DNA from 2 places in the Kitasatospora sp. NPDC059408 genome. Region 1 is predicted to be linked to the other one. Evidence: riboswitches for the same ligand, from Rfam matches in the RefSeq annotation. Region 1 holds a riboswitch; the other holds the start of a gene.
What was found. A riboswitch is a leader RNA that binds a small molecule or an ion and turns the genes downstream of it on or off. The one in region 1 is predicted to bind thiamine pyrophosphate.
Positions count from the first base shown of each region.

Region 2: another riboswitch for thiamine pyrophosphate. It lies ahead of thiC (phosphomethylpyrimidine synthase ThiC); the one in region 1 lies ahead of ACFXDE_RS29285 (purine-cytosine permease family protein).

Region 1 is NZ_JBHYWI010000052.1:27,991-35,442, reverse strand. It holds gene ACFXDE_RS29290 (S1C family serine protease) at 1-1,421, opposite strand, end outside; TPP riboswitch at 1,655-1,802, shown strand; gene ACFXDE_RS29285 (purine-cytosine permease family protein) at 1,795-3,246, shown strand; gene ACFXDE_RS29280 (glycerophosphodiester phosphodiesterase family protein) at 3,326-4,150, shown strand; gene ACFXDE_RS29275 (ATP-binding protein) at 4,598-5,014, shown strand; gene ACFXDE_RS29270 (DUF5926 family protein) at 5,141-6,124, shown strand; gene ACFXDE_RS29265 (bifunctional DNA primase/polymerase) at 6,351-6,986, opposite strand.
Region 2 is NZ_JBHYWI010000048.1:36,870-44,321, reverse strand. It holds gene ACFXDE_RS28125 (metallophosphoesterase) at 1-1,006, shown strand, start outside; gene ACFXDE_RS28120 (hypothetical protein) at 1,249-2,070, shown strand; gene ACFXDE_RS28115 (hypothetical protein) at 2,126-2,341, opposite strand; gene thiC (phosphomethylpyrimidine synthase ThiC) at 2,508-4,322, opposite strand; TPP riboswitch at 4,317-4,452, opposite strand; gene ACFXDE_RS28105 (hypothetical protein) at 4,550-4,750, shown strand; gene ACFXDE_RS28100 (SPFH domain-containing protein) at 4,925-6,367, shown strand; gene ACFXDE_RS28095 (DUF5326 family protein) at 6,453-6,653, opposite strand; gene tenA (thiaminase II) at 6,834-7,452, opposite strand, start outside.

The DNA of each region.
Region 1 (7,452 bases):
CCGGGGTTGATCGAGGCGTCGGTCTGCAGGGCGTTCATGTAGGAGGCCTGGGCGCCGGTCTCGTCGCCGGAGGCGACCGGGCGGTCCTTGGCGCTGATGATGCCGCTGGTGACGGTCGACTCCAGGCCGTACGGCGCGCCGATCGCGATGGTGGCGTCGCCGACGTTGACCTTGTCGGAATCGGCCAGCGTGAGCGGGCTCAGCTTCTCCTTCGGCGGGTTGTCGATCTTGACGACGGCCACGTCGTAGCCCTCGGCGCGGCCGAGCACGGAGGCGCTGTAGGAGGAGCCGTCGGCGAACTTGACGGTCAGTTTGCCGCCGCCGCCGGTGACGGCGGGCGCCACCACGTGGTTGTTGGTGAGGATGTGGCCCTCGGTGTCGAAGACGAAGCCGGTGCCGGTGCCCGACTCGCTGCTGTTCTGCGCCTTGATGGTGACGACGCTCGGCAGCGCCTTCTGCGCGATGGCGGCGATCGAGCCGGGGGCGGGCTCGTTCTTCTGGGTGTTGCTGGCCTGGATGGTGGTGCTGCGGTGGTCGTCCGCGGAGGCGACGGAGTTGCCGTTGCCCGAGACCGCCACGCCGACGGCACCGCCGGCGATGCCCGCCACGAGGGCGACGGCGGCGATCAGGGCGACCAGGCCGCCGCGCTTCTTGCGGGGACCGCCGGGGCCGGCCGGGCCGCCGGGGTAGTCCGCCGGGTAACCGAGCGGGCCCGCGGGACCGCCGGGCGCACCGGGGGCGCCCGGGTAGCCGGGAATGCCGTGCGCGGCGGTGGTGTCGTGCCCCGCGCCCCAGCCGCCGAGCGGGCGGCCGGCGCCGAACGGGTGCTGGGCGCCGGGGGCGGCGTACGGGTCGTGGGCGCTGGCGGCGGGGACGCCGTGGGTCGGCGTCGCGTACGGGTTGGCGACCGGCGGCAGGACCGGGGTGGCCTCGCCGACGGGCGCGGCGGGCGCGGCCGGGGCGACGGGCGCAGCCGGTGCCGCGGCCGGGGCGGGCGGCAGGACCGGCGGCGGGGCGTCGATGTAGCCGCTCTCGGCGACCGGTGCGACCGGTGCGACCGGTGCGACCGGCGCGACCGGCGCCTCGGCGGGCGCGGCGGGGGCCGCCGCGGGCGCAGCGGGGGCGACGGGCGCCGCCTCCGGGGCGGGGACCTTGGTGAAGGCCATGGTGGGCTTGTGCCCGCCCTCGGCCGGCGCGGCGTCCGCCGGGGCCTCGGGCTCGGGCACCCGGCCGAAGGCCATGGTCGGCTTGTGCCCGCCGTCGGCCGGCGCGGCGTCCGCCGGGGCCTCGGGCTCGGGGATCCTGCCGAAGGCCATGGTGGGCTTGTGCCCGTCCGGAGCCGCGGCCGCTGCCGCGGCCTCGGTGCCCGAGGGCTGCTCCCCCTGCGGCCCGGTGGGCCCAACCTCGCGCTCGGTGCTCACGGACGACCTCCATAGCTGACAGAACCAAGGACCATAGTTTTTCGCACTGCCGATTCGATTGCCGTAAGGACCCCTCTGAAGAACTCATAAGAATCCTTAGGCGGGACCGACGCCTCCGCTCGACGACACGTTCCCGGCGGCGGCTCCCCCACCCCCGCCGAACGTCCCGCGATGCGGACCGCACGCCCCCTGGCCTTGGGCGTTCGCCCCGGTGCCGGTTAGCCTGTCGCTCCAAACTGACACGCGGGAGCTTGGACCTTCCAGGCTGAGAGTGCGCTGGTCGACCGTACGCCACGGGATCCCGGGCGGACCGTCGAGGGGGCGTTGACCGCCGGAACCTGTCCGGGTAATGCCGGCGTAGGGAGTATCGGCCATGCCGCCTGCTTCGCCATCCTCTTCTTCGGGCGCGCCCGAGTCCAAGGGTTTCTCCGAATCGTCCACGACCGGTCACGACGGGCCCGGAACCGGCGGGACCGCCGCCGCGACCGCGCTGCTGGACCGGCCGGAGAAGGCCGAGGCGCCACTCGTCCTCGACGCCGAGCCGCCGCGCACGCTGCGTTTCCGCGACCACTTCGCGCTGTGGATGAACCTCGGCGTCAGCCTGATCGGCTTCTCCACCGCCGCCACCGTGCTCGGCGCCCCGGGCAGCGAGCTGTCGCTGGCCGCCGCGGGCACCGCGATCGTGGCCGGCACCGCGGTGGGCACCGCGATGCTCGGCGTGGCCGCGCTGATCGGCGCCCGCACCGGCGCACCGGCGATGGCGAACCTGCGCGGGCTGTTCGGCACCCGGCTCTCGTACGTCCCGACGGTGCTGAACATCGTCCAGTGCATCGGCTGGGGCGTGTTCGAGCTCCTGACGATCGCGGCGGGCGCGCAGACGGTCGCCCACACGGACGGCTACCGGTGGCTGTTCGTCCTGCTCGCGGGCGGGCTGACCACCGTGCTGACGATCTGGCCGCTCGGCTCGATCCGGGTGCTGCGGCGCTTCGTGGCGGGCGCCGTCGCCGTCGCGATGGTCTACCTGACCGTCCAGCTGGGCCGGCACGGCGTGCCCGACCCGGGCAAGGGCAACTGGCACGGCTTCCTGGGCGCCACCGACGCGATGATCGCGGTGTCGATCTCCTTCGTCCCGCTCGCCGCCGACTACACGCGGCACTCGCGCACGCCGCGCTCGGCGTTCTGGGGCAGCTTCTCCGGCTACACCGTCGCCCAGGTGTGGTGCTACGCGCTGGGCCTGATGGCGCTGCTGCAGTCCGACGGCGACCCGAACAAGATCTTCGACTCCTTCCTCGGCGTCTGGGCGGGCTGGCTGTTCCTGCTGGTGCTGGTGCTGCGCGAGACGGACCAGTCCTTCGCCAACGTGTACTCGACCGCGATGTCGGTGCAGAACCTGCTGCCGCGGGCGGACCGCCGGGTGCTGTCCGGCGCGATCGGCCTGCTGACCACCGTGCTGGCGCTGCGGATCGACAAGTTCACCGACACGTACACCAACTTCCTCGGCCTGATCGGCTCGGTCTTCGTGCCGCTGCTGGCCGTGCTGGCGGTGGACTACTTCTTCGGCGCCGGCCGCAACGGCTGGAACCTCACCGCCGAGGCGCCCTCGCGCTGGCTGATGCTGCTGCCGTGGGTGCTCGGCTTCGCGGTCTACCAGTTCATCGCGCCGACCCCGGTGGCCGGCTGGTGGACCGACTTCTGGACCTCGGCCCAGGGGGCGCTGCACTTCACCCCGCAGGAGTGGACGTCGGCCTCGCTGTTCGCCTTCGCGGTGCCCGCGCTGGTCACCTGGGCGCTCACCCCGCTGAGCCGGCGCACCCCGCAGCACTGAGGGACGGGAGGCGAGGACGGCCCCTCGGGTTGGGACCGTCTTCGCCTCCGCGTCACCTGCTCCGCCTATCGTTGACGGCGTGACCAGCCCAGATCTGTCTTCGACGGCCCCGCGCACCGCGCCGTCCGTCCAGGTAGTCGCCCACCGCGGCTCCTCGGACGCCCTGCCCGAGCACACCCTGGCCGCCTACCGGCGGGCCCTCGAGGAGGGCGCGGACGCCGTCGAGTGCGACGTCCGGGTGACTGCCGACGGCGAGCTGGTCTGCGTGCACGACCGCCGCATCGGCCGGGTCTCCAACGGCCGCGGCACCGTCTCGGCGATGACGCTCGCCGAGCTGCAGGACTACGACTTCGGCGCCTGGAAGACCGGCCGGCCCAGCACCGACCCCGAGCTGCGCGGCGTGCTGACCCTGGAGCGGCTGCTGGAGCTGGTCGTGGACTGCGGACGGCCGGTGGACCTGGCGATCGAGACCAAGCACCCGGTGCGCTTCCGCGGCCGGGTCGAGGCCGAGCTGCTCCGGATGCTCGAACGGTTCAAGATCTCCGGCACCCGCGAGGGCGACCGCCCGTCCGCCCGGATCATGAGCTTCTCGTCGATCGCGCTGGACCGGGTGGCCGCCGCCGCGCCGGACTACCCGCGGGTGTTCCTGATCGAGCGGATGCTGCCGCTGCTCGGCCGGCTGCGGGAGGGCCGGCCGCTGCCCGGCGGGGCGCGGATCGCCGGGCCCGGCATCGACCTGGTGCGGGCCAAGCCCGACCTGGTGCCGCGGCTGCGCGAGCTGGGCCACGAGGTGCACGTGTGGACGGTCGACGAGCCGGCCGACGTGGACCTGTGCCTGGAGCTCGGGGTGTCGGCGATCATCACCAACAAGCCCGCGCAGGTGCTGGCGCAGCTCGGCCGCTGAGGGCCCCGGAGCGCCCACGGGTCCCACGGATCCCGGTGGGTGCCGACCGCTCTGTCGGAACCTGATCGCCGAACCCGACCGATCCGGTCGGCATTCAAACCTTCCGCGCACGTTTCTTGCCGGAAATCGTGCGCCGGCGCGACGGAGGGTGAGCGGGGAATGACCTCCCGCCCACCCTCGGTCGCGCTGCTCGAAATGGGCTCGCGGGATCGTCGCGCGGTCGTTTCCGACGCATTACCAAGGGGCATCCATCCCTCGGCATACGCTGAAGGAGGTCCGGGGGTGGCGTTGATGGTGGCGCGCGAAGTGCCGACTTCATCGACCATGGCAGTGCCGCACGGCCCAGCGAGTGTCGGGGTCGCACGGCGCCGACTGCGTCGAGATCTGGGTGATCGGCAGATACCGGAACCGGTCATCGATGATGCCGTACTGATCCTTTCCGAGCTGTTGAGCAATGCGTGCCGGTACGCCCGGCCGCTCGGCCCGCTGCCCGCGCTCGGGCGCGGCACCCTGGCCGAGGTCGTCGACCAGGTACTGGTCGGCGTCCCGTCCGGGCCGCACGCCGGTGCGCCGGCCGGCCGGGACGCGGAACAGCCCGGCGACGACGGCGGCGTGCTCGTCCGCTGGCAGATGCACGCGGACGGCGTGCTGACGGTGGAGGTCACCGACGGCGGCGCACCGACGCGGCCCGAGCCCGGCAGCCCCTCGCTGACCTCGCGCGGCGGCCGCGGCCTGGGCATCGTCGACCAGCTCGCGAGCGACTGGGGCGTGCGCGACGCACCCGGCGAGGTGACGGTCTGGGCCGCGCTGCCCGCCCGCGCGCGGCACGCCAGGCGCACCGGCGGTGACGCCCGCAGCGCCTGAGCGCCCCGCCCGCAGGCCCCGGGCGCCCCCGCCGCAGCGCTCCCGCCCCGGCGCGTGCCCGCGCGCCGGGAGAACGTCAGTAGGCTTCCCGGAGCAAAGGACCACCGTCCCCGGGAGAGCCGCACCATGGGCAAGAAGGCCGCCAAGAAGGCGCCGCAGCGCCAGTCCACCACCGCCGTCACGGGTGAGGTCCCCGTGGTCGGGGCCCGCGACGACTGCCCGTGCGGCTCGGGCCGCCGGTACAAGGCCTGCCACGGCCGGGAGGCCTCGCACGCGGTGCAGGAGCTGGTGCACCGCCCGTTCGAGGGCCTGCCGGGCGAGGCCGACTGGGTCGCGCTGCGCGAGCTGGTGCCCGCCGCCACCGTGCCGCTGACGCTGGCCGCCGGAGTCGCCGGGACCGCCGTCGGCGAGGTGCCGTCGGTCACCCTGGCCACCGTCCTGCCGCTCGCCTGGCCGGCCCTGCGCCGCCAGGACGGCTCGATCCTGCTCGGCCTGCAGACCCAGTCCTCCTCGGGCGACCTGAGCCGCGACCTCGCGGACGCGCTGGAGCTGGCCCTGGCCGCCGAGCCGGGCAGCCCCGTGCCGGCCCGCCGGACCGTCCCGGGCGGGCGCCGCCTGCAGGACCTGCTGGACGTCACGGCGGACTTCACGCCCGCCGTGCACACCGGCTTCGAGTTCTGGCTGGAGGACGCCGAGACCGCCACCGGTGAGGTCGCCGCCTCGCTGGAGCGCGCCAACGCCTCCGCCATCCCGACCGAGAAGCTCACCAGTGTCGACGCCGCGTACTGGTGCGGCACCCCGGACAAGAACCACCTGCGCTGGGTGATGACCGTCCCCGAGGAGCAGCTCCTGGACGCGCTGGCCCGGCTGAACGCGGCCGGCGAGGCCTCGCTCGGCACCGACACCCGCCTGGTCGGCTCGTTCCGCGCGCACGGCCTGACCGTCCCCGTGTGGGACCTGCCGCTCGCCATGACGGCGGCCGACTGCGAGAAGCCCGCCGCCGGGTTCGCCGAGCGGCTCGCCGCCGTCCTCGCGGACCCGGCGCCGCTCACGGCCGACGAGCGACGCGCCCGCGCGAACCTGGTGAACCGTCAGGTCACCCTGAACTAAAGCGCGCAGGAACGAGGTGATACGCGTCACATTGTCGCCCTGAACCGCAATTTCCGGGCGTGGAGGGCGTCTTGGAAATTGGCGCGGACGCAGATCCTTGTTACTGTCTAAAGAGTCCGGTCGCTGGTGCATCCCCCGTCGCCAGCGGCCGGATCTTTTGTTTTTCCGGGCGGACGGCGCCGGACCCGGCCGATGACCGGCCGACGGGCCGCCACCGGACGGTCGCTCAGTAGGCCGAGCGCCCGCTGTCCAGCCGGACCGTCGCCTCCACCAACTCGCCCAGCAGCGGCCCGACCTGCGGCAGCCACACCCCGCCGTCGGCCGCCCGCCGCGGCGCCAGCACCCAGCGCACCGGGCCCGCTCCCGCACCGGGCGGCAGCGGCAGGAAGCCGCCCGGCCCGTGGTAGTGCAACGAGCCCGGCACCCAAGGGAGTTGGGCGAGCATCTCGCCGAGCGAGTCCAGCGAGTACGGCGCCACCAGCAGCGCGTAGCGGCCCGGCATCGCCAGCACCGGCCCCAGCGGCAGCCGCAGCGCCCCCAGGTACGCGAGCGCGCGGGCCCCGGCCAGGGCCGGCAGGCTCACCGCCGACACCGCCCGACCGGTCGCCGCCAGCACCGGCGCGTCCGGGCTCTGCCGCTCCCACCACCAGCGCACCATCCGGGCGTCCGTGGTGGCCGCCAGCAGCGGCGGGTCGTGCGGGTGCGCGCCCGGCACCGGGCAGTCCGGGTCGCCGCACGAACAGCGCCCGCCGGACAGCACCGCGCCCGGCACCACCGGCCAGCGGTGGTCGACGGCCGACTCCAGGGCCGCGGTCAGCCGGGCGGACCGGGCCGCGGACCGGCCCCTCGGATCCTCACGCATGGCGCTCGTTCCTTTCCCTGACCGCTCGGTTCGCTCCGGGGCCGCCGTCCGTCCCGGGGCCGCGTCCGCCGGACTCGCCGCACGGGCCGCGGCGGCGCGGACCGGGGGCACGCGGCGGGCGGGCGGTACGGCGGACGGCGCGGCGCGGACGTGGAGCACGGCGTGGAGCACGACATGAGAGGGGCCGCGCACGGGAACAGCCCTCGGAACGAGAATCGCGTATGCGCCCGGATGGACGCCGCCCGGGCGCGCTTGGTTCCACCGTACGAGTGAGTGACATCCGGCCAGCGCGGCATCCGGGCGGCGAAAGCATACGATCCGGACGGCCGCCGGGTCCGTCCCCACGGTTCTGCCCGCTCCCGGGCCGCTCCATTCCTCCCGGCCGGAACGGCGCGCGTACGAACCGGACGCGCCCTCCGTCCGGGTCGCAGTGGAGGGGGAACCGGCCACCGGCTCGTCCCGGATC
Region 2 (7,452 bases), on a different contig from region 1:
CGAGCCGACCCTGCCCGACCGGCCCTCGCCGGCCCTCCAGTTCCCCGACGCGGTGCCCGACCCCCTGGCCGACGGACACCCCGACCGGCCGGCCGACCAGTTCCCCGGCCGCGACGACCCGCCGACCATCGAGCTCGGCCCGCCGCTGCCCGAGCCCGTGCCCAGCTACCCGTACCCGGCCCCCGGCCCGGACGAGCCACCCGGCCCGCTCTACGTCGTCGGCGACGTCCACGGCTACCTGGAAGAACTCGTCGCCGAACTCCGCCACCAGGGCATCATCGACGCCGACGGCCACTGGTGCGCCGGCCGCTCCCGGATCTGGTTCCTCGGCGACTTCACCGACCGCGGCCCCGACGGCATCGGCGTCATCGACCTCGTCATGCAGCTCGCCGCCGAGGCCGCCGCCGCGGGCGGCTACTGCCGGGCCCTGATGGGCAATCACGAACTGCTCTTCCTCGGCGCCGCCAGGTACGGGGACGAACCCGTCCAGTCCACCGCCGGCACCGCCTCCTTCCTCGCCGCCTGGCGGCTCAACGGCGGCCAGCAGCACGACCTCGACCGGCTCCAGGCGCACCACATCAGCTGGCTCTCCCGGCTGCCCGCCATCGCCATCGAGGACGGCCACCTGCTGCTGCACTCCGACACCACCGCCTACCTGGAGTACGGCGAGTCCATCCCCGACGTCAACGACGCGGTGCACAGCCTGCTCGCCGACGAGGGCGTGGACGAGTGGTGGGACTGCTTCCGCCGCTTCACCAAGCGCTTCGCCTTCCGCGGCGACGCCGGCCCGACGGCCGTCCACGAGCTCCTCGACACCTACGGCGGCAGCCGGATCGTGCACGGCCACAGCCCGATCCCGTACCTCACCGGCGCTGTGCACGCCGACGACGGCGCCCCGCCGCACATCCCCGGGCCGTACGTGTACGCCGACGACCTCGCGGTCGCCATGGACGGCGGCGTCACCATGGAAGGGCGCCTGCTCATCGCCCGACTGCCCGTCAACTGACGTCACCCGACGGCCCACCCGTCGCACGGGTGTTCCCGGCGCCCGGGCCGTCGCACGCGCGCGGCCCGGGGCGCGAAATTCCGGAATCGGACTGTCAGCGCGGGCGCACCCGCCCCTACCATGAGGCACACCACGAGCGGCCGCCCGTCCGGCGGCCCGCCTCCGCGCCCGATTCGGCGCCCCTGCGGGCCCACCCAGCCCGCGAGGCGGAGCGAACCGGGGTCCGCATGAACGGGGTCCCCATGACCAACCCCCCGCCGCTGCTCGCCGAGGACCGCCCGGAGTACGAGCGCCTCCTCGCCGAAGCCCTCCGCGACGGCACCGTCCGCACCGCCCTCCGCGCGCCCGGCGCACTCACCGCCGACCAGCTGCGCGCCCGCGCCCTGCGCGACGCCGACGCCATCGCCGCCGCGGCCGCCACCGAGTACGAGCACTACACCGGGCTGCGCGAGAGCCTGCGCAGCACGCCCCCGCCCGCCGAGGGCGCCGAGCCGGCCGCCCCCGGCCTGCTCTCCCAGCTGCGCTCCGCCGACGGCGGCGCCGGGCTCTTCCCGGTCCTCACCGTGCTCACCCCGATCCTGGCCTGGGCCGCGGCGCTGGTCCTGCTGCTCCTCGGGTACGCCCTGCGCGCCGCCGACCCCGGGCTCGTCCTCGCCCGCTCCCTGCTCACCGCGGGCTGGATCGCGCTCGCGGCCGGGATCGTCGCGATGACCGTCGGCCTCGTCGGGCTCGTCCTCACCGCGTTACGCGACGGCTCCGGCGCCCCCGCGGGCACCGACCCCGACCTCGCCGCCGAGCTCGCCGCCGCCCGCCGCGCCTGGCGCACCGCCCTGCGCGACCGCGGCCTCCTCCCCTACCTGCACGCCGGCCTCCCGGCCGTCCCCGCCCAGCGCCCGGACTTCACCAGCCCCGGCTACACCCCGCCGGGCTACACCAGCCCGGGCCCCGACGGCCTCACCGACCCCGAGGGCCGCGCCTCCCGCCCCGCCGCCTTCACCCCGCCCGACTTCAGCACCCCCGGCTACACCCCGCCGGGCTTCACCGGCCCCGACGAGGTCGGCTGACGCACCGCTGCCCCGGGCCACGCCCGGGGCAGCGCGCAGGACCCCGGAGCGGCCGCTACGGCAGGTAGCGTTCGAGCGCCGCCGCGCCCTTCTCGTCGATCTGCCGCCTGGCCCACGCGAGGCGCTCGGGCGTGACGTCCTGCCCGGACGCCATGACCAGGTCCTCGGGGTCGAAGGGCCGCTCGCCACCGCTGTACAGCTGCCGCGGGGACGCCTTGGCGTCCCGGTTCGTCTCGTCGCTCGGATCGGTCCCCTTGATCGGGCTGCCCATCGCTGCCTCCTTGGTCGGCCTTCCCCCCAGGGTGCCTCCGATTTCCCCCGGACGCACGACGGCGTGGCGGCAAAGGCCGGAACCCGTCCGAGGCCGCCGGGTGGAAAGGAAAACGGCCCGCGCTCTCCCCCCGGAGGAACGCGGGCCGGCTCTGGGGCGGCGGCGGTCAGTCCGCCATCGGCAGGTAGACCTTGTTGCCGTGGGCCTTGAACTCCTCGGACATGGCCTGCATGCCGGCCAGCGCCTCGGCGTCGAACTCGGTGCCGACGGCCGTGGAGCCGTCGCCGTGCTCGTCGCGGATCTTCTGCGAGATCTTCATCGAGCAGAACTTCGGGCCGCACATCGAGCAGAAGTGCGCGGTCTTGGCCGGCTCGGCGGGGAGGGTCTCGTCGTGGAAGTCGCGCGCGGTCTCCGGGTCGAGGGCCAGGTTGAACTGGTCCTCCCAGCGGAACTCGAAGCGGGCGTCGGAGAGGGCGTCGTCCCAGGCCTGGGCGCCGGGGTGGCCCTTGGCGAGGTCGGCGGCGTGGGCGGCGATCTTGTAGGTGATCACGCCGGTCTTGACGTCGTCCCGGTTGGGCAGGCCCAGGTGCTCCTTGGGCGTCACGTAGCAGAGCATCGCGGTGCCCCACCAGGCGATCATCGCGGCGCCGATGCCGGAGGTGATGTGGTCGTAGCCGGGGGCGACGTCCGTGGTGAGGGGGCCGAGCGTGTAGAACGGCGCCTCGTCGCAGATCTCCTTCTGGAGATCCATGTTCTCCTTGATCTTGTGCATCGGGACGTGGCCCGGGCCCTCGATCATCACCTGGACGTCGCGCTCGCGGGCGATCCGGCCGAGCTCGCCGAGGGTCTGCAGCTCGGCGAACTGCGCCTCGTCGTTGGCGTCGGCGATGGAGCCGGGCCGCAGGCCGTCACCGAGCGAGAAGGTGACGTCGTAGGCGGCGAGGATGTCGCAGAGCTCCTCGAAGTTCGTGTAGAGGAAGTTCTCCTTGTGGTGCGCGAGGCACCACGCGGCCATGATCGAGCCGCCGCGCGAGACGATGCCGGTCTTGCGGCGGGCGGTCAGCGGGACGTACCGCAGCAGCACGCCGGCGTGGACGGTCATGTAGTCGACGCCCTGCTCGCACTGCTCGATGATGGTGTCCCGGTAGACCTCCCAGCTCAGCTCCTCGGCCCTGCCGTCGACCTTCTCCAGGGCCTGGTACAGCGGCACGGTGCCGATCGGCACGGGGGAGTTGCGCAGGATCCACTCGCGGGTGGTGTGGATGTTGCGGCCGGTGGAGAGGTCCATGACGGTGTCGGCGCCCCAACGGGTGGCCCAGGTCATCTTCTCCACCTCCTCCTCGATCGAGGAGGTGACGGCGGAGTTGCCGATGTTGGCGTTGATCTTCACCAGGAAGTTGGTGCCGATGATCGCCGGCTCCACCTCGGGGTGGTTCACGTTCACCGGGATGACGGCCCTGCCGCGGGCCACCTCGTCGCGCACGAACTCGGGGGCCAGGCCCTCGCGCAGGGCGACGAACTCCATCTCCGGCGTGACGATCCCGCGCTTGGCGTAGGCGAGTTGGGTCACGGCGGCGCCGCCGCGGCCGCGCAGCGGGCGGCGGGGGCGGCCGGGGAAGACGGCGTCGAGGTTGCGCAGGTTCCCGCCGCGCGGCGAGGTGTGCTTGATGCCGTCGTCCTCGGGGCGGGCCTCGCGACCGTCGTACTCCTCGACGTCGCCGCGCTGGCGGATCCACGCGTCGCGCAGGGCGGGCAGGCCGCGGCGCACGTCGGGCTCGTAGGCGGGGTCGGTGTACGGGCCGGAGGTGTCGTACAGCGGAACGGTCTTGCCGTTGGTGAGCACCACCTCGCGGAACGGGACCCGCAGATCGGGGCGGGATCCCTCGCGGTGGGCCTTGCGCCAGGCCGGGGTCGGGTAGCCGGTGCGCTCGCTGCTGGGGGCGCTCTGGGCAGACTGCGGCTGTGCGTCGAACGTGGTCATCTGACCTTCACTCCCTACGCCGGCATTACCCGGTCCAGGTTCCTGCGGTCGGCGCAGCGTCCCGGCCGTCCGTCGACGGACCGTTCAGCGCCCTCTCAGCCCGGTGCTCCGAGCTCCCGCGTCCGCAGGCGGTGTTGCCTGCACATGACGCCCAACACCGTAGCGAGAGGATCGCCGCAGGTCCAGAGGGCTTCCGGTGGGCGGGCGGCGAGCGCAGACTGAAGCCCATGATCGGACTGACGGGACGGGTCACGGGGAAGGTCGGCGCGGGACTGGTCGGGGAGGTGCTGGTGCACGTGCCCGAGCGTCAGGGGACGGAGGCGTTCCTGGCGTACCTGGCGGTGCCGGGGGATCCGCTGCCGACGGGCACGCAGGTGATCGTGGTCGAGTACCAGGCGCCGCGCACGGTGTTCGTGTCGCCCCTCTGACGGACGATCCTCCCTCGTCACCGGGCCCGTGACAGGACCGGGACGAAGTCACGACGTCACCTACTGGCGCACGCGCACGAACAGGCGCAGAATCTCCGCTGCCACCGCGTCCGCGCACTCCTGCACAACCACGCGCAGCCACGGAGCGGTGTGCCTTGAAGGGGGAGTCGGCCGATGGTTATCGGCGTCGTCGCGGGGGCCGTGGTGGCCTCCATCATCGTTGTGATCATCCTGTTCAAGCTCATGTGGCGGGTCGCCGAGCCGAACGAGGCACTGATCATCTCCGGGTCGAAGCACGGGGACGGCCTGGGCTTCCGGATCGTCACCGGGCGGGGCACCTTCGTCGTCCCGGGCATGCAGGCGGTGCGCCGCCTGTCGCTGGACCTCAACGAGGCCGAGCTGGACGTCGAGTGCGTGACGCAGCAGGGCATCCCGGTGCACGTCAAGGGTGTCGTCATCTTCAAGGTCGGCGACGACTCGGTGTCGATCGCCAACGCCGCCCGGCGTTTCCTGGACCAGCAGAAGATGATGGGCCAGCGGGTGCACAACGTGTTCGCCGGTCACCTGCGCTCCATCGTCGGCGGGCTGACGGTCGAGGACATGATCCGCGACCGCGAGCGGCTGACCGGCGAGACCCGGGCCGCCTCGGGCGCCGAGATGGAGAAGCTCGGTCTGATCATCGACTCGCTGCAGATCCAGGAGATCCTGGACCCGACCGGGTACATCCGCAACCTCGCCGCCCCGCACGCCGCGGCCGTCCAGCGCGACGCCCGCATCGCGGCCGCCGCCGCCGACCGCGAGGCCACCGAGGCGGAGCAGGAGGCGTTCGCCCGCAAGGCCGAGGCCACCCGCAACAGCGAGATCCAGCAGGCCTCCTACCAGGCCGAGATGGACACCGCGAGCGCCCGCGCCCGGCAGGCCGGACCGCTCGCCGAGGCGGCCGCCCGCCAGGAGGTCGTCGTCCAGGAGACGAAGGTCGCCGAGCTGGAGGCCCAGCGCAAGGAGCAGCAGCTCCAGATCGACGTCCGCAAGCCGGCCGACGCCAAGGCGTACGAGACCCGCACCAAGGCCGACGCCGACCGTGACGCCCGGATCTCCTCGGCCCAGGCGCACGCCCGGGAGACCGAGCTGCGGGCGGCGGCCGACGCCAGCCAGGTGAAGGTCGCCGCGGCGGCCGAGGCGGAGGCCACCAAGCTGCGCGGCCTGGCCGCCGCCGAGGCGACCAGGGCCACCGGTCAGGCGGAGGCCGCGGCCGTCGAGGCCCGCGGTCTGGCGGACGCCGAGGCGGCCCGGGCGCTCGGGCTGGCCAACGCCGAGGGCATCCGGGCCCGCGCCGCGGCCCTCGCCGAGAACCAGGACGCCGTCGTGGCGCAGGAGTTGGCGGAGAAGTGGCCGGAGATCGTCCGGGCCGCGGCCGAGTCCTTCGGCAACGTCGAGCACATGGTGCTGCTCAACGGCGCGGACGGCATGGGCGAGATGTTCGCGAAGGCGCTCACCATGGGCGGCACCGGCCTCGGCCTGGCCCGCCAGCTGCTGAGCACCATGAAGGAGGCCCCGGCCGACGCGCCGGCCGACGCCAAGGCGCCGGTGGTGCAGCAGGTCCGCATCGAGGAGTGACCCGGCGCGGTCCCGCACCGCGACGGCCGAGGCCCGGCACCCCCACGACGGGGTGCCGGGCCTCGGCGTCGACGCCGGAGCGTCGTCAGAGCTTCGCCGCCTTCTTCACCAGGATGACCACGGCCGCCCCGATGCCGACCACGACCAGCAGCTTGATCAGCAGGCCCAGCAGCGCGCCGACCACACCGAACACGAAGGTCACGACGTTCCAGGCCAGCACCAGGACCAGCACCGGCACGACGATGTTGCGCACCCAGGAGGGCAGCGACTTCCAGAGCTCAGCCATGTCCGTTCCTTCTCTCCCCTCGGGCCGGCCGCCCCTTCGGTGCCGCATCCCGCTTGCTTTCGATACGTCGATCGTACGGGGGCGCCAGTGCCGGAACGAGGCCCAACGGCCCGGAGAGAACCCCGAGATCACCCCGACCCCGGCCCCCGGGGATGACCCTGGGGAACCGCCCCGGAAGCGTCAGACCGGCCAGCGCTCACCGCGCCACGCGGCGTCCCAGAACATCCACTCGTAGCGCGAGGTCGTCGTGAAGTGCTCGACCACCCGGCGGCGCTCGACGGGGGAGAGCTCCTCGCCGATCCGGTCCGCGAGCGCCAGCACGCGCCGCACCACCGACTGGAACGCCTCGTCGCCGTAGGTGGCGATCCACTTGGCGTAGAGCGGGTCCGGCGAGCCCTGGGCGAGCAGTGCCTCGCCGACCCGGGCGTAGATCCAGTAGCAGGGCAGCACCGCGCCGAGCGCCTCCGCGAAGGAGCCGCCGTAGACGGTCGCGAGCAGGTAGCTGGTGTAGGCCCGGGTGGTCGGCAGCACCGCCTCCTCGGCGGCCTGTTCGGCACTGGCCCCGAAGGCCGTCATGAACTCGGCGTGCATGCCCTGCTCCGCCGCGATCGCGCCGACCGCGTCGGCGGCGAACGCCCGCACGTCCTCCTCGCCGGGCGCCTTGGCGGCGCAGACGGCGAGCGCGCGGGCGTAGTCGCGCAGGTAGTGCGAGTCCTGCACGACGAAGTGGCGGAAGGCCTCGCGCGGCAGGGTGCCGTCGGTGAGGCCGCCGATGAAGGGGTGGGCCAGGATCTCGGCG